Regions from separate parts of the Streptomyces sp. NPDC041784 genome, predicted to be linked through region 3. Evidence: riboswitches for the same ligand, from Rfam matches in the RefSeq annotation. Region 3 holds a riboswitch; each other region holds the start of a gene.
What was found. Region 3 has a riboswitch for cyclic di-AMP ahead of ACZ6D7_RS45855 (M23 family metallopeptidase). Riboswitches for the same ligand answer to the same signal wherever they lie in the genome.

Region 1 (5,151 bases), on a different contig from region 3:
AGGTGACTGAACCGCGGCTCGGCTCGCGAGGGCGGCCGAATGCCGTTCCCCGGCCGCCGCCACCCGGCGCACCGCCCTCCCCCCAGCCCTCCCCCCAGCCCCCCAGCCCTCACCCTCCCAGTCCTCCCCACCGCCCTCCGCAAGGCCCTCGCCAGGAACCCCGCTACCGTCGAGGAGTGACCAGCAAGCCCACCCCCGCCACCCCCGCCCCGGAACTCTTCACCTGGGAGTTCGCCACCGACCCCTACCCGGCCTACGCCTGGCTGCGCGAGCACGCCCCCGTGCACCGGACGCGGCTGCCGAGCGGGGTGGAGGCCTGGCTGGTCACCCGGTACACGGACGCCAAGCAGGCCCTCGCGGACCAGCGGCTCTCCAAGAACCCGGCGCATCACGACGAGCCCGCGCACGCCAAGGGGAAGACCGGCATCCCCGGGGAGCGCAAGGCGGAGCTGATGACGCATCTGCTGAACATCGACCCGCCGGACCACACCCGGCTGCGGCGGCTGGTCAGCAAGGCGTTCACACCCCGCCGGGTCGCCGAGTTCGCGCCCCGGGTGCAGGAGCTGACCGACCAGCTCATCGACCGGTTCGCCCGGGAGGGCGGCGCCGACCTCATCCACGACTTCGCCTTCCCGCTCCCCATCTACGCCATCTGCGACCTGCTCGGTGTCCCCCGCGAGGACCAGGACGACTTCCGGGACTGGGCGGGCATGATGATCCGGCACGGGGGCGGGCCCCGGGGCGGGGTCGCACGGTCCGTGAAGAAGATGCGCGGCTATCTCGCCGAGCTGATCCACCGCAAGCGCGAGGCCCTGCCCGCCGAGCCGGGCACCGGCGAGGACCTCATCTCCGGTCTCATCCGCGCCTCCGACCACGGCGAGCACCTCACCGAGAACGAGGCCGCGGCGATGGCCTTCATCCTGCTGTTCGCCGGCTTCGAGACCACCGTCAACCTCATCGGCAACGGCACCTACGCCCTCCTCACCCACCCCGAGCAGCGCCGCCGCCTCCAGGACTCCCTGGCCACACCCGACCGCACCCTTCTGGAGACCGGCGTCGAGGAACTCCTGCGCTACGACGGCCCCGTCGAACTGGCCACCTGGCGCTTCGCCACCGAGCCCCTCACCCTCGGCGGCGAGGACATCGCCGCCGGCGACCCCGTCCTCGTCGTCCTCGCCGCCGCCGATCGCGATCCGGCCCGGTTCACCGACCCCGACACACTCGATCTCTCCCGCCGCGACAACCAGCACCTCGGCTACGGCCACGGCATCCACTACTGCCTCGGCGCCCCGCTGGCCCGGCTGGAGGGCCAGACCGCCCTGGCCACCCTCCTCACCCGGCTTCCGGACCTCCGACTCGCTGTGGATCCGTCCGACTTGAGGTGGCGCGGCGGGCTCATCATGCGCGGACTGCGCACCCTGCCGGTCGAGTTCACGCCGGTGCGTGACGGAGCGATGTCCGCTCGGTGACTGACCGCACGTCAACCGGAGTGTGACGGTCCGGCGAAGCGAAGGTGACCGACTCTCACGTCTGTGATCTTCACGTGATCTGCGCGGCATTAACTTGTGACAAGTGATCGTCTGCCGATACGTTCACTCGTCAGCGCGGCCCATGCGATTGCATCCGCACCGCCGCCGCGCCGGTCAGTGCTGTCCAGAGAAAGGCCCCCGCATGCTCTCCGGGAACGGTCGTCACCGTCGCCCCCGTCAGGCTCCGGCCCTCCTCGTGGCCGCGGGCGTGACCGGCTCCGCCATCGCCATCCCGCTGCTCGGCGCCTCCGGAGCGAGCGCGGCCGACGGCACGGTGTGGGACAAGGTGGCGCAGTGCGAGACCGGCGGCTCCTGGAGCGCCGACAAGGGCGACGGCGAGTACGGCGGCCTGAGCCTCACCCAGGACGACTGGGAGACGTACGGCGGACTCGACTACGCCGACAGCCCCGACCTGGCCAGCCGTAACCAGCAGATCGCCGTCGCGCAGGAGCTCCTCGCGGCCGAGGGGGTCGGCGCGTGGGGCACCTGCGGGCTGACGTCCGGGCTGACCGAGGAGTCGGGCGCGCTCGACGTGGACACCGGCGTGGCTGACGACTCATCCGGTTCCTCCGGTTTGTCCGACCTGTCCAAGGGGTCGTCCAACTCCTCGAACTCCGACAAGTCCGGTAAGTCCGACAGCTCCGGTACGTCCGGTGACACCGGTGACACCGGTGACTCCGATGCGGACTCGTCCGCTGATTCCTCGAAGGATTCGCCGAGTTCGTCCCCTTCGTCCTCTTCCTCCTCCGCTGCCGAGGGCGACTCGGCGGCCTCCGACGGCTCCGCGAAGCCGGGGGACGCACAGGCGGACGACAGCTCGCCCACGGCAACCCCCGAAGCGGACGAGTCGGACAAGTCGGTGCAGGACGTCGGTTCTTGGGACCTCGTCGACACCGGCTCCCTCGGCTCCGGCCGCCACCGCGGCACCACCGCCGACGAGGCCCTGATCGACAACACCACGACCGCGTCCTCCGGCCGGCATGCCGCCTCCGTCTACACGGTCCTGGAGGGCGACTCCCTCGTCTCCATCGCCGACTCCCTTGGCCTCGACGGCGGATGGCGCGCCCTCTACGCCGAGAACCGGGACCTCATCGGTGCCGACCCGAGCGACATCACCCCCGGTCAGACGCTGGACACAGGGGTTCAATAGGGCGGGAACGCCCAGAAAAACACCGGGAGTTCACGTCACACTTCGCGCCGAATGTCCGGTTTGGTGAAAGTGTGGGATGAGTCTCAGAAGCCCTGATCGTCTTTGGAATTCCGCCGATCGCGTGTCTACGGTCGGGACCGCTCGGCAATCCGAGCCCCGGCCGTCGCAACGCCGAATCCTGCCAGTGGCAGTCCGGGAACAGTCGTCGCGTCAAGCGCCGTAGGCAGGAGCGGGGGACCCAAGGTAAGTGCCGGGCGCAGCGGTTGACGCTGGATCCGGCTTGGGGTGAAGCCGTGCGCCGCAAGGTGCGCGGCCGGGCAACTCAACCGGCCCGAACCCGACAGCTCACCTCGCAGGCGTCGGTGAGGGGATCCACCATGCTGTTTTCCGGTAAGGGCAAGCACCGCCGTCCGTCCAGGACCACCCGCGTCGCCGCTCTGGCGGGCGTCACCGGTGTCGCCATCGCCGCCCCGCTGATGGCGGCCGGCAACGCCTCCGCCGCCACCGCCTCCGAGTGGGACGCGGTCGCCCAGTGCGAGTCCGGCGGCAACTGGTCCATCAACACCGGCAACGGCTACTACGGCGGCCTTCAGTTCTCCGCCTCCACCTGGGCCGCGTACGGCGGCACCGCCTACGCCTCCCGCGCCGACCTGGCCTCCAAGGCGCAGCAGATCACCGTCGCCGAGAAGGTCCTCGCGGGCCAGGGCAAGGGTGCCTGGCCGGTCTGCGGCGTAAGCCTGTCGAGCACGCCGTACAGCGGTGGCAGCGCCTCGACCGGCTCCGGCAGCCCCTCCTCGTCCTCCTCGGACAGCGCCGCCTCCCGCTCCACCGAGCAGCAGACCGCCTCCCGCTCCGCCGAGCGCCCGGCCGCCACCAAGAGCGAGCAGAGCACCAAGACCGTCACCACCCCGACCGGCAAGAAGGTCAAGAAGGGCGACGGCGAGTACAAGGTCGTCAAGGGTGACACCCTCAGCACCATCGCCGAGAAGCGCAAGGTCAAGGGCGGCTGGCAGAAGCTGTTCGAGCTGAACAAGGACGTCGTCCAGGACGCCGACCTGATCTACCCGGGCCAGCAGCTGCACCTGAAGTGACCCCCCGGCCGGGTCGTCGTCCCCCAGTGACACCCGGCCCCCAGCGGGACCACAGCTTCCCCACAAGCGGGTCCCGCACACTGAAGACCTCGTGAGGGTCACCCCCGTCCCCACGGGCCCCCGCTCCGGTGCGTGTTCCCCCGTACGCACCGGGGCGGGGTTTTTTCTGCCCCGTAACTTCGCCTCCGCGCCACCCGCCCTTTGTTCCGGACGGAAACAATAGGTACGGTCTCTCTGTCCACGGGGCGGTCGGTCGGCTGCCGAGGCCCCGAAGACGGTTAGGCTCTAGTCGCAAGGCCCACGCGGCCCCGCACAACCAGCGTCACATCCCAAGAAGGAGATGCTCGTGCCGTCCATCGACGTCGTCGTAGCCCGGGAAATCCTCGACTCGCGAGGCAACCCCACCGTCGAGGTCGAGGTCGGCCTCGACGACGGCAGCACGGGTCGTGCCGCCGTTCCCTCCGGTGCCTCGACGGGCGCCTTCGAGGCCATCGAGCTCCGCGACGGTGACCCGAACCGCTACCAGGGCAAGGGTGTCGAGAAGGCCGTCCTCGCCGTCATCGAGCAGATCGGCCCGGAGCTGGTCGGCTACGACGCCACCGAGCAGCGCCTGATCGACCAGGCCATGTTCGACCTGGACGCCACCGACAACAAGGGCTCGCTCGGCGCCAACGCCATCCTCGGCGTCTCCCTCGCCGTCGCCCACGCCGCCTCCGAGGCCAGCGACCTCCCGCTCTTCCGCTACCTGGGCGGCCCCAACGCGCACCTGCTGCCGGTGCCGATGATGAACATCCTGAACGGCGGCTCGCACGCCGACTCCAACGTGGACATCCAGGAGTTCATGATCGCCCCGATCGGCGCGGAGTCCTTCTCCGAGGCCCTGCGCTGGGGCACCGAGGTCTACCACACCCTCAAGAAGGTCCTGAAGTCGAAGGGCCTGTCCACCGGCCTCGGCGACGAGGGCGGCTTCGCCCCGAACCTCGGCTCCAACCGTGAGGCCCTCGACCTCATCCTCGAGGCCATCAAGGAAGCCGGTTACGCGCCGGGCGAGCAGATCGCCCTCGCGCTCGACGTCGCCGCGTCCGAGTTCTACAAGGACGGCAAGTACCAGTTCGAGGGCAAGGACCGCTCGGCCGCCGAGATGACGGAGTACTACGAGGAGCTCGTCGCGGCCTACCCGCTCGTCTCCATCGAGGACCCGCTGTTCGAGGACGACTGGGCCGGCTGGAAGGTCCTCACGGACAAGCTCGGCGACAAGGTGCAGATCGTCGGCGACGACCTGTTCGTCACCAACCCGGAGCGCCTGGCCCGCGGCATCGAGGACGGCGCCGCCAACGCCCTGCTCGTCAAGGTCAACCAGATCGGCTCGCTGACCGAGACC
Region 2 (5,151 bases), on a different contig from region 3:
CTACCCGGACGGCCACCCCTACCACCACACGCCGATCGGCTCGATGGCCGACCTGGACGCGGCGACGCTGGAGGACGCGCGCGCCTTCTTCCGCACGTACTACGCGCCCAACAACGCCGTCCTGTCGGTCGTCGGCGACATCGACCCGGAGCGCACGCTCGCCTGGATCGAGAAGTACTTCGGCTCCATCCCCGCCCACGACGGCAAGCCCGCCCCGCGCGACGGCGCGCTCCCCGAGGTCATGGGCGAGCAGCTGCGCGAGATCGTCGAGGAGGAGGTCCCGGCCCGCGCCCTGATGGCCGCCTACCGTCTGCCGCACGACGGCACGCGCGCGTGCGACGCGGCCGACCTGGCGCTCACCGCCCTCGGCGGCGGCGAGTCCTCCCGCCTGTACAACCGGCTGGTGCGCCGCGACCGTACGGCCGTCGCGGCCGGCTTCGGCCTGCTGCGGCTCTCCGGGGCCCCCTCCCTGGGCTGGCTGGACGTGAAGACGTCCGGGGACGTCGAGGTGCCCGTCATCGAGGCCGCCATCGACGAGGAACTCGCCCGGTTCGCCGAGGAGGGCCCGACGGCCGAGGAAATGGAACGCGCCCAGGCCCAGTTGGAGCGCGAGTGGCTGGACCGGCTCGGCACGGTCGCCGGCCGCGCGGACGAACTGTGCCGCTTCGCCGTCCTGTTCGGCGACCCGCAGCTCGCCCTGACCGCCGTCCAGCGCGTGCTGGAGGTGACGCCCGAGGAGGTGCGGGAGGTCGCCAAGGCCCGCCTGCGCCCCGACAACCGCGCGGTGCTCGTCTACGAGCCGACCGCCCCCGAAGCCACCGCCGACCAGGACGAGAACGAGGAGGCGGCCCAGTGACCGAGCTCGCCGCGATGGAGTTCCACCCGCAGCCCCACGCGGGCGAGGCCAAGCCGTGGGCGTTCCCGGCGCCCGAGCGCGGCACGCTGGACAACGGCCTGACCGTGCTGCACTGCCACCGCCCCGGCCAGCAGGTCGTCGCCGTCGAGGTCATCCTCGACGCGCCCCTGGACGCCGAGCCGGACGGTCTGGACGGCGTCGCCACGATCATGGCGCGGGCCTTCTCCGAGGGCACCGACAAGCACTCCGCCGAGGAGTTCGCCGCCGAGCTGGAGCGCTGCGGTGCCACCCTCGACGCGCACGCAGACCACCCCGGTGTCCGCCTGAGCCTGGAGGTCCCGGCCTCGCGTCTGCCGAAGGCGCTCGGCCTGGTCGCCGACGCCCTGCGCGCGCCCGCGTTCGCCGACAGCGAGGTCGAGCGCCTCGTCCGCAACCGCCTGGACGAGATCCCGCACGAGCTGGCCAACCCCTCCCGCCGCGCCGCCAAGGAACTGTCCAAGGAGCTGTTCCCGGCCACCGTGCGCATGTCGCGGCCCCGCCAGGGCACCGCGGACACGGTCGAGAAGATCGACTCCGCCGCCGTACGGGCCTTCTACGAGAAGCACGTCCGGCCCGCCACGGGCACCGCCGTGATCGTCGGCGACCTCACCGGCGTCGACCTGGAGGCGCTGCTGGGCGACACCCTGGGCGCCTGGACGGGCTCTCAGGCCCAGCCGCGGCCCGTTCCGCCGGTGACCGCCGACGACGCCGGCCGGGTCGTCATCGTGGACCGCCCGGGTGCCGTCCAGACGCAGCTGCTGATCGGCCGGATCGGCGCCGACCGGCACGACCGGGTGTGGGCGGCACAGGTGCTCGGCACGTACTGCCTGGGCGGCACCCTCACCTCCCGCCTGGACCGCGTCCTGCGCGAGGAGAAGGGCTACACCTACGGCGTGCGGGCGTTCGGCCAGGTCCTGCGCTCCGCCCCGGACGGCACGGGTGCCGCGATGCTCGCCATCAGCGGCTCCGTCGACACCCCGAACACCGGGCCGGCCCTCGACGACCTGTGGAAGGTGCTGCGCACCCTCGCCGCCGAGGGGCTCACCGACGCCGAACGCGACGTCGCCGTGCAGAACCTGGTCGGAGTGGCGCCGCTGAAGTACGAGACCGCCGCGGCCGTCGCGAGCACGCTCGCCGACCAGGTCGAGCAGTACCTGCCCGACGACTACCAGGCCACGCTCTACCAGCAGTTGGCCGCGACCGGCACCGTGGAGGCCACCGCGGCCGCCGTGAGCGCCTTCCCGGTGGACCGCCTGGTGACCGTCCTCGTGGGCGACGCCTCCCAGATCAAGGAGGCCGTGGAGGCCCTCGGGATCGGCGAGGTGAAGGTCGTCTCCGCCGAGTAGCCGCGCACAACGGCACACGCGTGTGGGGGCCCTGGGGGACGGAGAGGTCACCAGGGCCCTCAGATGTCCGAATTGATGCGGAGGCTGCCTGTCTGGCCTGTGGCGTGCGCTACAAAAACCGTGATCCGTTTGAGGATTGAAAGCGGCGGCGCATAGCGTCATGCGGGCTGTTCGTCGGGCAGTGCGCCGCATCCGCGGCACCGGACAGTCATCGCCGAGTCCCCGTACGGCGCGAGCCAGGGGAGCCGGGGACCCACTCTGTGCAGTCCCTGGGGTGAATCGGACGCCCGCGCGAACGCGAGGGGGCCCGTAGGAGACCTTCCTGCTCCGAACCCGTCAGCTAACCCGGTAGGCGAGAAGGAAGGAAAGGACCGCTCAACTTCATGGCGTTCACCTGCGCCACCGGGAAGCACCGTCGTCCCAGCCGGATGCAGCGCACCACCGCCCGCGCGGCGGGTGTGGCGGCGCTCACCACCACCGGTGTCATGGCCACCGTTGCCTCCTCCCCGGCCTTCGCCGCGGAGCCCACCCCCGAACAGACCGGGCTGATCCCCGTCGTCACCGCCGGCGAGGCCGTCGCCGAGCAGATCGACGACCAGGTCGTCGCGCAGAAGGAGGCCGCCTTCGAGGAGGCCGCCCGCGAGGCTGCCGCCAAGAAGGCCGAGGAGGAGCGCGAGGCACGCGTGCGTGCCGCCCGCGAGGCCGAGCGCAAGCGCCTCAACACGTTCGTGCTGCCGATCAGCGGCTCCTACGTGTCCACCGGCTACCAGGCCAGCAGCTCCCTGTGGTCCTCCGGCAGCCACACCGGCGTCGACTTCCACGCCGCCAGCGGCACCTCGGTGCACGCGGTCGGCCTGGGCACCGTCGTGGAGGCCGGCTGGGGCGGGGCGTACGGCAACCAGGTCGTCATCAAGATGAACGACGGCACGTACACCCAGTACGGTCACCTGTCGTCCATCGGCGTCTCGGTGGGCCAGCAGGTCACCCCGGGCCAGCAGATCGGCCTGTCCGGCGCGACCGGCAACGTCACCGGCGCGCACCTGCACTTCGAGGCCCGCACGACGGCGGAGTACGGCTCGGACATGGACCCGGTCGCCTACCTCCGCGCGCACGGCGTGAACATCTGACGACACACGGCGACAGATCGTGCAGCCCCGGCCCCCTCGGCCGGGGCTTTCGTCGTTTTCGGGACCCCGCTGTCCAAAAAATATCCCTGGATTCCGGCCCGCCGTCGGAAATTCCGGCTCATTGCAATAGAGTCACGGAACACACGTCAATCGTCGACGTTTCACGGGGATTAAGGCGGAGGTCGGTCATGCGTATTCCGGCGCATTCGGTGTGCACGGCGATCCGGGACGACATCGTCGCGGGTGTCTACGAGCGCGGCAGCCGCCTCACCGAGGAACTTCTCGCCCGCCGCTACGGTGTTTCCCGGGTCCCTGTCCGCGAGGCGCTGCGCACCCTGGAGGCCGAGGGCTTCGTCGTCACGCGGCGGCACGCGGGCGCGTGCGTCGCGGAGCCGACCGAGCACGAGGCGGCCGACCTGCTGGAGATGCGCATGCTCCTGGAACCGCTCGGGGCCGCGCGGGCCGCCCAGCGGCGCACCGAGGCCCATCTGAAGGTGCTGCGCGGACTGGTCCGGCTGGGCCAGGAGCGGGCCAGGAGGGGCAACAGCGAGGATCTGCGCTCCCTGGGCGGCTGGTTCCACGAGACGCTCGCCCAGGCCTCCGGAAGCCATGCCCTGACCTCGATGCTCACCCAGCTCCGGCACAAGATCGCTTGGATGTACGCGGTGGACGCCCCGGCCGACCCGGTGGAGTCCTGGGCCCAGCACGGCGCGATCGTGGACGCGGTGGCGCGCGGCGACGGCGAGCGCGCGCGGGCGGTCACGGCGCTGCACACCGAGCGCGCGACGGCCGTGCACCGGCTGCGCTTTTCCGGCGGGACCGAGCGCGCCGACCGTGTGAGGACTTCGCAACCTCCCGTAAACATGACGGGTCTGCGGCATTAACACGGGGGCCGTATACAAAGAAGGGATATTTGGCGGAGAGGTATTTCCGCTGCCCTTTTCGTTGCGCGCCCGGAAATTCCGGTGACGCGCTCTTCGCATGCCCGGGTCCGGGTTTCCGGGTATGCCGCCGGTAATTCCTCGCCGGGTCGGCGACAGCCCGGCCCGGCAAAACACCGGCCCGGCGAAAACGCGGCCCGGTGAAAGCCGTACCCGGCGCTGGCCCGGCCCGGTGAACCCGGCCTGAGCCCCCTGAGCTGCCCTGGGCGGCTGTGCGGAAGCCGGCCGGGAACCGCGGAGCCGCGCCGCCCCTGAGGGCGACGCGGCTCGGCGTGTGACTCGACCCGGAACTCAGACGGTCTCGGGAAGCTCCTCGAGACCCTCGGCGACCAGCTTCGCCAGCCGGTCGAGGGCGGCGTCCGCACCCTCGGCGTCGGTGGCGAGGACGATCTCCTCGCCACCCTGGGCGCCGAGGCCGAGGACGGCCAGCATGGAGGCCGCGTTGACGGGGTTGCCGTCGGCCTTGGCGATCGTTACCGGGACGCCTGCGGCCGTGGCGGCTCGGACGAAGATGGAAGCGGGGCGGGCGTGGAGGCCCTCGGCCCAGCCGACGTTGACGCGGCGCTCAGCCATGTGTTGCTGCCCTTCGGTTCTCATGTTGTCTAGACCAGTGTTCCACACGTGAAGCCTGAGAGGAACGGGTCATGCGTCCCGTTCCCCTGGTGGTGGTCGTCGGATCGCGGCCTCGATCCGACCTCCGTCCTCCACAGACTGCCTCGCGCCGTTGTCGTACGCGAGCCGTACTCTGGGCCCCATGCAGAGCGCCTCGGACCGGCACGAGTACCCCGCCCACTGGGAGGCCGACGTGGTGCTGCGCGACGGCGGCACCGCGCGCATCCGCC
Region 3 (5,151 bases):
TCGAGGAGTCCGCGAAGGCGGCGGCCGTCCTGCTCGTCTTCCTGTTCCGCAGGCGGGACTTCACCGGGATCGTCGACGGGGTGGTCATAGCCGGGGTCACCGCCACCGGCTTCGCGTTCACCGAGAACATCCTCTACCTGGGCACCGCCTTCGGCACCGACCAGTTGACCGGCGACAGCGGCATCGCCTCGGTCACCGCCGCGACCTTCTTCGTGCGCATCGTGATGTCACCGTTCGCGCACCCCCTCTTCACCGTCCTGACCGGCATCGGCTTCGGCATCGCCGCGTTCTCCGGGGACCGCCAGCGGCTGCGCCGCGTGCTGCTCCCCCTGTGCGGACTGCTGCTCGCGATGGGCATGCACGCCCTGTGGAACGGCTCCGCGACCTTCGGCGAGCTGGGGTTCTTCGCGGTGTACGCGTCGTTCATGGTGCCCGCGTTCGGCCTGCTGACCTGGCTGGTGGTCTGGACGCGCCAGCGGGAGCTGCGCACCGTGCGCGAGGAGCTGCCCGCCTACACGGCGGCAGGCTGGCTCACCCCGGCCGAGCCGTTCGCGCTCGGCTCGATGCGGGCCCGGCGGCTGGCCCGTGAGTACGCCCGACAGCACCTGGGCAGGCCGGCCGCGCGGGCGGTGGCCGAGTACGAGGCGTACGCCACGTCCCTGGCGTTCCTGCGGCACCGGGGCCGCCGCGGGCGGGCGGGCGCCGACTTCGTCGTACGGGAACGGGAGCTGCTGAACGAGCTGTGGCGGCGCAAGGACGTCGCCCGCCCCGCCCTGGACCACGCGGCCCGGATGACGGCCCCGCCGGTCCGGGTCCCGGTGGCGCCGTGGCCGGTGTACGGGGTGTACGGGCAGGGCCAGGGGTACGGGCATCCCGCAGCGTACGGATACGGCTATCCGGCGGCTTACGGATATCCGGCGGCGCCTCATCCCGTCCACAACCCCTATCAGTCGTAGGGGCACGGACGGTTCGCCGCCGGAGCGGGCGGGCGCCATGGGTGCGGGGGGAGACAGACCGGCGGCCCTGACGTCGGGGGGGTGTCGTCAGGGCCGCCGGGGACTGGTCAGGAGCTGCTGTCTCAGGGGTTGAGGCCCTTGCTGCGCAGCCAGGCCGCCGGGTCGATGCCCTCCGCGCTGCCGCCCGCGTGGACCTCCAGGTGGAGGTGGGCGCCGGTGACGTTGCCGGTGGCGCCGACGCGGCCGATGACATCGCCGGTCGCGACCTTCTGGCCGACGCTGACGCTGATCGACGACTGGTGGGCGAACCAGATCTCGGTGCCGTCGTCGAGGGTGAGCACGGTCTTGTAGCCGTACGAGCCGTCCCAGCCCGCCGACGTGATCGTGCCGCTGTGCACGGCCTTGATCAGGGTGCCCGTGGGGGCGGCGAAGTCGAGGCCGGTGTGGTAGCCGGAGGACCAGTAAGGGCCGGCCTGACCGAAGGTCGAGGTGATGGTGTACGAGGAGGTCGGCAGCGTGTACTGCTTGGCCAGCTCGGCGAGGCGCGCGGCCTCGGCCTTCTCCCTGGCCTCCGCCTCGGCCTTCTCCTTGGCGGCGGCGGCCTTGGCCTCCGCCTCCTTCTCGGCCTTGGCGACCGCGTCGGCCTCGGCCTTGGCGACGGCGGCCGCGGCCGCTTCGGCGGCCTTGGTCTCGATCTGGGTCTGCTGCGACTCGGCCTGGGCCATGATCCGGCTGCGCAGGGCCTCGCCGGCGTCGGTGGCGCTCTGGGTGTCGTCGTCGGCCTCGGTGGCGACGCTGCCGAAGGTGCTGAGCGCGGGCGCGGCGTCCTGGACGGGCTCGTCGTCGGAGATGAGCGAGCCGACGTTGGGCAGGTCCGGCATGGAGATGGAGACCGGGGCCTTGCCGGTGTTGGCGCTGGCCATCCCGCCCGCGCTGACGGCGGCTATGACGCCGACGCCGAGAACGGTGGAGCTACGGGCGAACCCGCCGCCACGCTGCTTGGCGACCCGGTGCTTGCCCCGGACCGGGCGAACGGACTCCGCAGTGGGGTTCCATTCCTCCCAGGGGCCCTCGTCGGTGCGGTAGCTGCCATAGGCGAGGGTCTCGGTGGACCGCTGGCTCGGCACGAACGGGGCTTCGGGGGCAGGCCGGTTGGACGCCACGCGGGCGTACTCCTTTCCTTCCGTCGCCTACCGGGTTAGCTGACGGGTTCGGAGCGGGAAGGTCTCCTACGCGCGTATACCGTTCGTGACTCTGCGAGTTCACGGCGGCTTCCGTGCGATTCACCCCAAGGTGGTGGTTCCCCGGTTCCCTTGCGGGATTCGGCGCGTGCGCACGGAGCCGACTCTTGTGACGGCTGGGACGACCGCGCTGCGTTATCGAACGTTAATAGACCTGGGGGCGGGTTTCCAAGCTGTTCCACTTGATCAACTACTTTTCCGGCCTGGACTTTCGGGCCATGAACGATGAAAAACGGGCGAGTTGACCGGCGGCGCTCTTACCCCGGGAACCGTTCAGTAGTCACCCGCGTTTTGATGGTGACTCACTCGTTATGCACAGAGCGGTCGGCCGATCACAGGGAGTGAGGGAATGGGGAGAGCACACAACACCGAGGGCCGGAACCCTGATTAAGGATTCCGGCCCTCGGATATCAGTAGCGGGGACAGGATTTGAACCTGCGACCTCTGGGTTATGAGCCCAGCGAGCTACCGAGCTGCTCCACCCCGCGGCGATGAACACCACTCTACGCTATCCACGGGGCGGAAAGCACATCGCTTATCCGGGCAGGTGGCGGTTGGGTTCCTGGGCCCGCTCCGCGTACTCCGGCAGGACGACGACATCGACGCCGTGGGCCGCGAGGAGACCGCTGCCGTCCGCGGCCGTCACGAAGGTGTCGGGCTCCCGCCAGGCGGTGACGACCCGCCGCACACCCGCGTCGAGGATGAGCCGGGCGCAGGGCGTGGGCCGGGAGGAGCGGACGGCGCAGGGTTCGAGGCTGCTGTAGACGGTGGCGTCGGCGAGCCGGGGGTCGGCGGGGTCGAGCTTGGCGAGGGCGGCCTCCTCGGCGTGCGCATGCGGGTCGCCGGCCTCGCGGGAGTGGCCGCGCGCCAGTTCCGTCCCGTCGGCGGCCACGACCACCGCGCCCACGCTGAACGCCGTGTCCGACGGCGGGCACTGGGCGGCCAGCTCGCAGGCGAGGGCGAGCCAGTGCCGGTCGGCGGCGGCGGGGACGTCTCCGGTGCCGGGGGCGGTGGGCTCGTAGCGCATGAGGACGACGTCCTCGATCCGCCGGGTCTCGGTCAGCCGCAGGCGTCCGCCCTGGTAGGCGCCGGGGCCGAAGAGGCGGGGCGCGTCCGGGTCGCCCACCAGGAGCGGGGCGAGGACGAGCTGGAGTTCGTCGGCGAGGCCCTGCCGGAGCAGCTGGGTGTGGATCGTCCCGCCACCCTCGACCATGAGCCGGCGGACCCCGCGCTCGTCGTGCAGGTGCGTGAGGAGCCGCCGCCAGTCCAGCTCGGGGCCGAGCGGGACGACGTCCGCCGCGATGCCGAGCGCCCGGGCCCGCGCGGCGCCCTTCTCCGTCGTGTACACGACCTTCTCGCCGCCGGTGTGCCAGAACCGGGCCGCCGGGTCGAGGTCGCCGGAGCCGCTGACGGTGACCTTGAGGGGGTACTCCGGCCGGCCCGCGGCGACCCGGGCGGCGCGGCGGTCGGGGGAGTTCACCAGCAGGCGGGGGTTGTCGGCGCGGATGGTGCCGGCGCCGATCAGGATCGCGTCGACGGAGGCCCGTACCGCGTCGACGCGGTCGAAGTCGGCGGGGCTGGAGAGGAGCAGGCGCTCGGGGGTGGTGTCGTCCAGGAAGCCGTCGAGGGAGACGGCGGCGGACAGCAGGACGTGCGGGTACGGCATCGGCGCGGCTCTCTTCGGCTGTTCGGACGACGGGTCTTGACTCAAGCTCTTGGTTCAAGTTTGAAACAAACCTACACTGGGTGCATGACGACCCGCTGGCTCACACCCGAGGAGCAGCGCGCCTGGCGCGCGTACATGGCCGGCTACCTCCTCCTGGAGGACGCGATCGACCGGCAGCTCCAGCAGGACGCCGGCATGCCCCACCTGTACTACTCCATCCTGACCAACCTCTCCGAGACACCGGAGCGGCGGCTGCGGATGACCGACCTCGCGGAGCGGCTGAAGATCACCCGCAGCAGGCTGACGTACGCCGTGTCCCGTCTGGAGAAGGACGGGCTGGTGGGGCGCGAGGACTGCCGCTGGGACAAGCGCGGGAGCGTCGCGGTCCTGACGGACGAAGGCATGGCGGTACTGGAGAACGCAGCGCCCGGCCATGTCGAGACGGTCCGCGCCGCCCTCTTCGACCGGCTCACCCCGGAACAGGTGGGACAGCTGGAGGAGATCTTCACGCAGGTCGCGCGCGGGTTCCAGGGCGGTGGCGGCGAGGCCGGGCCCGAGGATCTGCCGTGGCGCCGGCGTTCGTCGCCGTGCTCCGGGACCTAATAGGGCGCGCATGAGGCGCGCATGAGGCGTCCACGAGGCGTCGACGAGGCGCACCACGAGTCACCTCATGAGTCACCCCACAAACCAGTTGCTTCAATTTTAAAACATGGGGTAGGGTCTCGTTTCGCCGGATCTGCTTCAAATCTGAAGCAGAACACCGGCACTGTTCACGGCCCACCGGAACCGGGAGACCCGCATGCCCGACACCCCTGCCGCCACCCAGCGTGCCCGCGTCCGGGTACCGCTCCGCTTCCCCGACGGCTACTCCGTCGACGCCGAGCTGGTCACCTTCCACGGCCTGGCCGACGGCCAGGAGCACCTCGCCGTCGTTCTCGGCGAGCCGGGCGAGATCCCGCTGGTCCGGCTGCACTCCGAGTGCCTGACCGGCGATGTCTTCGGCTCCGCCCGCTGCGACTGCGGTCCCCAGCTGCGCGAGGCCGTCGAGCGCATAGCCGAGACCGGCGGCGTGCTGCTCTACCTCCGCCAGGAGGGCCGCGGCATCGGCCTCTACAACAAGCTCGACGCGTACGCCCTCCAAGACCAGGGCCTGGACACCTACGAGGCGAACGCCGCCCTCGGCCTGCCCGAGGACGACCGCGACTACACGGCCGCCGCACAGATGCTGCGCGCCCTGGGCATCGGCCGCCTGGACCTGCTGTCCAACAACCCCGACAAGGCCGGCCAG
Region 4 (5,151 bases), on a different contig from region 3:
ATGACGCTGTACTCGGCCGCGTTCTCCAGGAGGGAGAGCTTCTGGCGGTCCGGGCCGTCGGCGGCGACGCGCAGGGTGTGCGTGCCGGAGGCCAGTTCGGTGAGCTTGGCGGACGGGTCGGCGGACGATCCGTCACCGCCGCCCGTGGCGCCGGAGAGCAGCCCGCTCTCCAGTCCGCCGAGGTCGGGCAGGCCCAGGTCGGTGGTGATCTTCACCGTGCCGGACAGCTGCTCGACCTCCGACGCGGCGATCTTGTCGATGAGCTGCTGTGCGGTGATCTTCGGCAGATCGGGGTCGCCGGAGTCGGCGAGCGCCGGGACCAGCCCGATCGTCGCCGCCGCGATGCCCACCACGGTGACCGGGACGACGTACCGCACGGCCTTGCGCCGCCCGACGCGCAGGTCGTCTGCCTCCCCGGCGGTCGTGCTGTCGTCGGTTGCGTTCGGTGCCATGTGTGCCTTACCTCCGTCGTCGGCGGCGGCTGGTCATCTCACGAGTGAACGTCCCCACCCGAAGCCGCCATTCTCACCCGAATCGGTGAGGAGTGGTGTTTTCCGTGGTGTCCATCTGACCAAATCGGCGGCCTGGAAGCGTCAGCCCGAGGACTCAACTCCGTGTACACCTCCGGTATGACACCAGGGGGCGGAGGCTCACCCGGACCCGTAGGGGTCGGAGTGAGGGGCTCATCCCTACCCCTACGGGGGGGTCGGAGTGAGGGGCTCATCCCGACCCCTACGGAGGGGAGTGAGGGGCTCACCCCGCCCGGTGCACCACCGCGTCGCACAGCTCCGTCAGCGCTGCCTTCGCGTCGCACTCCGGGAGCGGGGCCAGCGCGGCCCGCGCCTCCTCCGCGTAGCGCACGGTGTCCCGGCGGGCCCGCTCCAGCGCCGGGTGGTCGCGCAGGGCGGCGACCGCCTCCGCGAGCCTGGCGTCGTCGGTGAGGTCGGAGTCGAGCAGCTCGCACAGTGCGATGTCCTCGGGCTGCGCCAGCTGCGCGGCCCGCTCCCGCAGCCGCAGCACCGGAAGCGTCGGCACGCCCTCCCGCAGGTCCGTGCCGGGCGTCTTGCCCGACTCGCGGGACTCGGAGGCGATGTCCAGCACGTCGTCCGCCAGCTGGAAGGCGACCCCGAGCCGCTCCCCGTACTGGGTGAGCACGTCGACGACCGTCTCGTCGGCGCCGGACATCATCGCACCGAAGCGGCAGGACACCGCCACCAGGGAGCCCGTCTTGCCGCCGAGCACGTCGAGGTAGTGCTCGACCGGGTCACGGCCGTCGACCGGGCCGGCGGTCTCCAGGATCTGGCCCGTGACCAGCCGCTCGAACGCCTGTGCCTGGACCCGTACGGCCTCGGGTCCGAGGTCGGCCAGGATGTGCGAGGCGCGCGCGAAGAGGAAGTCACCCGTGAGGACGGCGAGCGAGTTGCCCCAGCGGGCGTTGGCGCTGGGCACGCCGCGCCGCACGGCCGCCTCGTCCATGACGTCGTCGTGGTACAGGGTCGCCAGATGGGTCAGCTCGACCACCACGGCGGACGGCACGACCCCCGGCGCGTACGGGTCGCCGAAGCGCGCCGCGAGCATCACGAGGAGCGGACGGAACCGCTTGCCCCCGGCCCGCAGGAGGTGCTGTGCGGCCTCCGTGATGAACGGGACCTCACTCTTGGTGGCCTCGAGCAAGCCTTCCTCGACAGCCGCCAATCCGGCCTGGACATCGGCTTCCAGAGCCTGGTCCCGCACGCTCAGCCCGAACGGCTCGACGACGGTCACGAGGGGTCTCCTGTCTGCTGGTGTCTACGGGCGATTACGCGGTTTGTCGATAGGTCTCTGCGCTCACTCAAGTCAGCGTATCCGGTCACGTTTCGATCACCGATAGCCCCCACGTCCACCCGGGCCCGAATGCACTCGCCCGGGAGGCACCCCCCTCAGGCCGGGCGGTGTCGGATCACGACCGATATGTTTCTGATCAGACGATATGAATAGACATTCATCGCATATCCAAAGAGGGGAATACGGCGGCCCGACCAGCCGCGACCCTTTGCATTGCGATTGAGGTTATTGCCCGATTCACCCCTCTTGTGGATGCCGGTGACTTGGCTCACTCCACCCGGCGAGCCCACCCCCGCCGAGTACCCCCCGACTCCTCGTGCCACTCAAGCGAGTTGAAGCTTTGCAGCCACAAAGGATCAAGCACCCCATAGGGCACAGACCAAGGTCAATAGGGCCTATCTGTGAATCCGCTACTTGTTCCGGACATGTGCTCTCGCATACGTTCCCGGCCAGTCGAGCGGACGCCCAATCCTGCCGCCGCTCGCACACCCACCGAGAACGCGCGGCAGGAGCGGGGGAACCAGGTAAGCCGCCGTACCCGGAATGTCCGATATCGAAGAGGACATACCGGTACGGCTTGGGGTGAAGTCGCGTCCGTCCGGGCGCGGCCGGGCATCTCCCGCCCGAACCCGACAGCTCACCTCGCAGGCGCCGGAGAGGAACCTCGTCATGTCTGCTGCCGGTCAGCACAGCCGTACCCGCCGTATCGCCCGCACCCTCGCCGTGGCCGCCACCGGTGCCACGGTGCTCGCCCTTCCGCTCATCGGCGCGAGCACCGCCGCCGCCGCCACGACGGCCGCGACGGCCGCGAGCACCCGCGTCACCGGGTACCCCGACAACCTCGACGGCTGGATCCGCGAGTCGCTCGCGATCATGGCCCAGAAGGGCATCCCGGGCAGCTACAACGGCATCCACCGCAACATCATGCGCGAGTCGTCGGGCAACCCGGCCGCCATCAACCTGTGGGACTCGAACGCGGCCGCCGGCACCCCGTCCAAGGGCCTTCTCCAGGTGATCGACCCGACCTTCACCGCGTACCACGTGGCGGGGACCTCGTTCGACCCGTTCGACCCGGTCGCGAACATCACCGCGGCGTGCAACTACGCGGCCGCGCGGTACGGCTCGATCGACAATGTGTTCGGGGCGTACTGAGCCCACGCCTGAAGCGCCTGGGCCCATGAGGCCTGACGGGCCTCACGGGCCTCACCGAACCTCAGGAACCTCAGGAACCTCAGGAACCTCAGGGATAGAGACGTTCGAGGATGACGGCCACGCCGTCGTCCTCGTTCGACGTCGTCACCTCGTCGGCCACCGCCTTGAGCTCGGGGTGGGCGTTGGCCATCGCCACGCCGTAGCCGGCCCAGTCGAACATCGGGATGTCGTTGGGCATGTCACCGAAGGCGACGGTCTCCCGCGGGCTCGCGCCCAGGTGCTCGGCGGCCAGGGCCAGGCCCGTCGCCTTGGTGATGCCGCACGGCTGGAGCTCCACCGTGCCCGGCCCCGACATGGTGACGGTGGCGAGCGAGCCGACCACCGAGCGGGCCGTCGCCGCCAACTCGTCGTCGGACAGGGCGGGATGGCGCAGCAGCACCTTGCTGATCGGCTCGCACCACAGGTCGTCGCGGGAGCCGACCCGCAGGGCCGGCAGGGTCGGGTGCGGCATCTCGTAGCCCGGCTCGATGAGGGTGAGCCCCTCGACACCGTCCTGGTCGACGGCCGCGTACACCTGCCCGACCTCGGCCTCGATCTTGCCGAGCGCGGTCTCCGCCAACTCCCGGTCCAGGGTGACCGACCAGAGCAGACGGTTCGCGCCGGCGTCGTACAACTGCGCGCCCTGTCCGCACACCGCGAGCCCCCTGCTGTGCAGGCGGTCGAGCAACGGCCGTACCCGGGGCGCCGGTCGGCCGGTCACCACCAGGTGGCGTGCGCCGGCGGCCGCCACCCGCGCGAGCGCGTCGAGCGACCGGTCGGAGAAGGTGTCGTCGCCGCGGAGCAGCGTTCCGTCCAGGTCTGTGGCGATGAGGGAGTACGCGGTGCGCTCGGCGTATGCGATGGGTGCGGCCATGATCAGAGAATACGTATCCCGCACCCCTCGGACTCGACGCGAACCGGACGAGAGCGAAGTCCGGTCCTCTTGTGCCAACTCCCCTTCCACAGTTGACCGGAGACGCCCACCGGGCCGCCGGGCGGGCGGCCAGGGTGTTCCCGTGGCCGGGTCACGCCGTCGCGAACCACGCTTGCGCGAGCGCGTCCAGGGTTCCCTCGGCGGGTGCGCCCAACTCCCTCAGGTACCAGGGGAGGTTGCTGTACACGTGCAGCAGCGTGTACGCGAGGAGGGTGGACGGTTCGAAGGTACGGCCGTACGCCCGGGTCAGCCGGGCCAGCAGGTCCGGGTCGCCGCGGGTGACGAACAGGCCGACGCCCACGAAGTCGTAGGCAGGGTCGCCGATCATGGCGGGTTCGAAGTCGAAGAGGCCGGTCAGCAGCCAGCCGTCGGGATCGACGAGGAAGTGCTGCCGCATGACCTCCGTGTGCAGCAGCGCCGGGCGCGGGGCGCGGGGCAGGGAGACCGAGGCGAGGAAGTCCGGGATCTGCTCCAGCCAGTGCTCCGGCAGCCCGCGCGCACGCTGGCGCGCGACGGCTCCCGCGCGCTGCCGGTCCAGGAAGGCGCCCCAGTCGCCGGGTCCGAGGACGTCCCCCAGGGGCGCGGGGTCCAGCGCGTGCAGCGTCGCCAGCGCCTCGCCGATCTCGGTGACGATCCGCTCCCGGTCGGCGCGCGGCACCCGGTCCCAGGCGGCGGCCAGGTTCTCGCCGTCCAGCCGGGACATCAGGACGTACTGCCAGCCGTTCTCGTACGGCCCGAAGTCCCGCACCCGCGGGGTCGGCACCGGCAGCCGGCCCTGGAGGTGGGTGAGCACACGCCCCTCCGCGACGCCGTCCCGGGCGGCCGCCCCGGGGAACAGCTTCAGGACGTGCGTGTCACCGACCGCGTAGACCGGCTGCGACCCGTCAGGGAACCGGGTCAGGGGGACGCCGCCGAGTCCCAGGCGCGCGCAGAGATCCGCCGCGCCGGGGCCCATGACCGTCTCGTCCGGGACGACCTCGTCCCACTCCTCGTCCGTATCCACTGCGGGCAGCATGATCGTGACGGTAGGGGGCGGGGGGTGGTGGGGCAACGGCATTTCCGGGGAGGGGAGGGAGAGCGAGTGGGGGCGGGGGCGGAGTGGAGGCGGGGGCGGAGTGAGCCGGAGGCCGGGGGCCCGAAGGCCCCGGGGGCCCGGAGGCTCGTCCCTCCCGCCCGTCAGCCCCACGTCGTGCCCGCCGGCT

Region 1: it holds a riboswitch for cyclic di-AMP, as region 3 does, so the genes downstream of both, ACZ6D7_RS12685 (transglycosylase family protein) here and ACZ6D7_RS45855 (M23 family metallopeptidase) in region 3, are expected to answer to the same signal.
Region 2: it holds a riboswitch for cyclic di-AMP, as region 3 does, so the genes downstream of both, ACZ6D7_RS28070 (M23 family metallopeptidase) here and ACZ6D7_RS45855 (M23 family metallopeptidase) in region 3, are expected to answer to the same signal.
Region 4: it holds a riboswitch for cyclic di-AMP, as region 3 does, so the genes downstream of both, ACZ6D7_RS30790 (transglycosylase SLT domain-containing protein) here and ACZ6D7_RS45855 (M23 family metallopeptidase) in region 3, are expected to answer to the same signal.

Annotation. Positions count from the first base shown of each region.
Region 1 covers NZ_JBVJAB010000005.1:95,167-100,317, reverse strand. Annotated here, with positions in the region: gene ACZ6D7_RS12695 (cytochrome P450 family protein) at 177-1,469, shown strand; gene ACZ6D7_RS12690 (transglycosylase family protein) at 1,672-2,679, shown strand; cyclic di-AMP (ydaO/yuaA leader) riboswitch at 2,885-3,053, shown strand; gene ACZ6D7_RS12685 (transglycosylase family protein) at 3,057-3,770, shown strand; gene eno (phosphopyruvate hydratase) at 4,111-5,151, shown strand, end outside.
Region 2 covers NZ_JBVJAB010000014.1:67,042-72,192, reverse strand. Annotated here, with positions in the region: gene ACZ6D7_RS28080 (M16 family metallopeptidase) at 1-856, shown strand, start outside; gene ACZ6D7_RS28075 (M16 family metallopeptidase) at 853-2,241, shown strand; cyclic di-AMP (ydaO/yuaA leader) riboswitch at 2,444-2,610, shown strand; gene ACZ6D7_RS28070 (M23 family metallopeptidase) at 2,625-3,368, shown strand; gene ACZ6D7_RS28065 (GntR family transcriptional regulator) at 3,557-4,252, shown strand; gene ACZ6D7_RS28060 (HPr family phosphocarrier protein) at 4,601-4,882, opposite strand; gene ACZ6D7_RS28055 (bifunctional acetate--CoA ligase family protein/GNAT family N-acetyltransferase) at 5,064-5,151, shown strand, end outside.
Region 3 covers NZ_JBVJAB010000057.1:20,813-25,963, forward strand. Annotated here, with positions in the region: gene ACZ6D7_RS45850 (PrsW family intramembrane metalloprotease) at 1-956, shown strand, start outside; gene ACZ6D7_RS45855 (M23 family metallopeptidase) at 1,079-2,119, opposite strand; cyclic di-AMP (ydaO/yuaA leader) riboswitch at 2,129-2,294, opposite strand; tRNA gene ACZ6D7_RS45860 (tRNA-Met) at 2,612-2,685, opposite strand; gene ACZ6D7_RS45865 (dihydrofolate reductase family protein) at 2,733-3,863, opposite strand; gene ACZ6D7_RS45870 (MarR family winged helix-turn-helix transcriptional regulator) at 3,948-4,466, shown strand; gene ACZ6D7_RS45875 (GTP cyclohydrolase II) at 4,663-5,151, shown strand, end outside.
Region 4 covers NZ_JBVJAB010000016.1:110,890-116,040, forward strand. Annotated here, with positions in the region: gene ACZ6D7_RS30780 (LolA family protein) at 1-452, opposite strand, end outside; gene ACZ6D7_RS30785 (polyprenyl synthetase family protein) at 754-1,764, opposite strand; cyclic di-AMP (ydaO/yuaA leader) riboswitch at 2,305-2,490, shown strand; gene ACZ6D7_RS30790 (transglycosylase SLT domain-containing protein) at 2,494-2,976, shown strand; gene ACZ6D7_RS30795 (HAD family hydrolase) at 3,065-3,889, opposite strand; gene ACZ6D7_RS30800 (phosphotransferase) at 4,041-4,964, opposite strand; gene ACZ6D7_RS30805 (carboxymuconolactone decarboxylase family protein) at 5,126-5,151, opposite strand, start outside.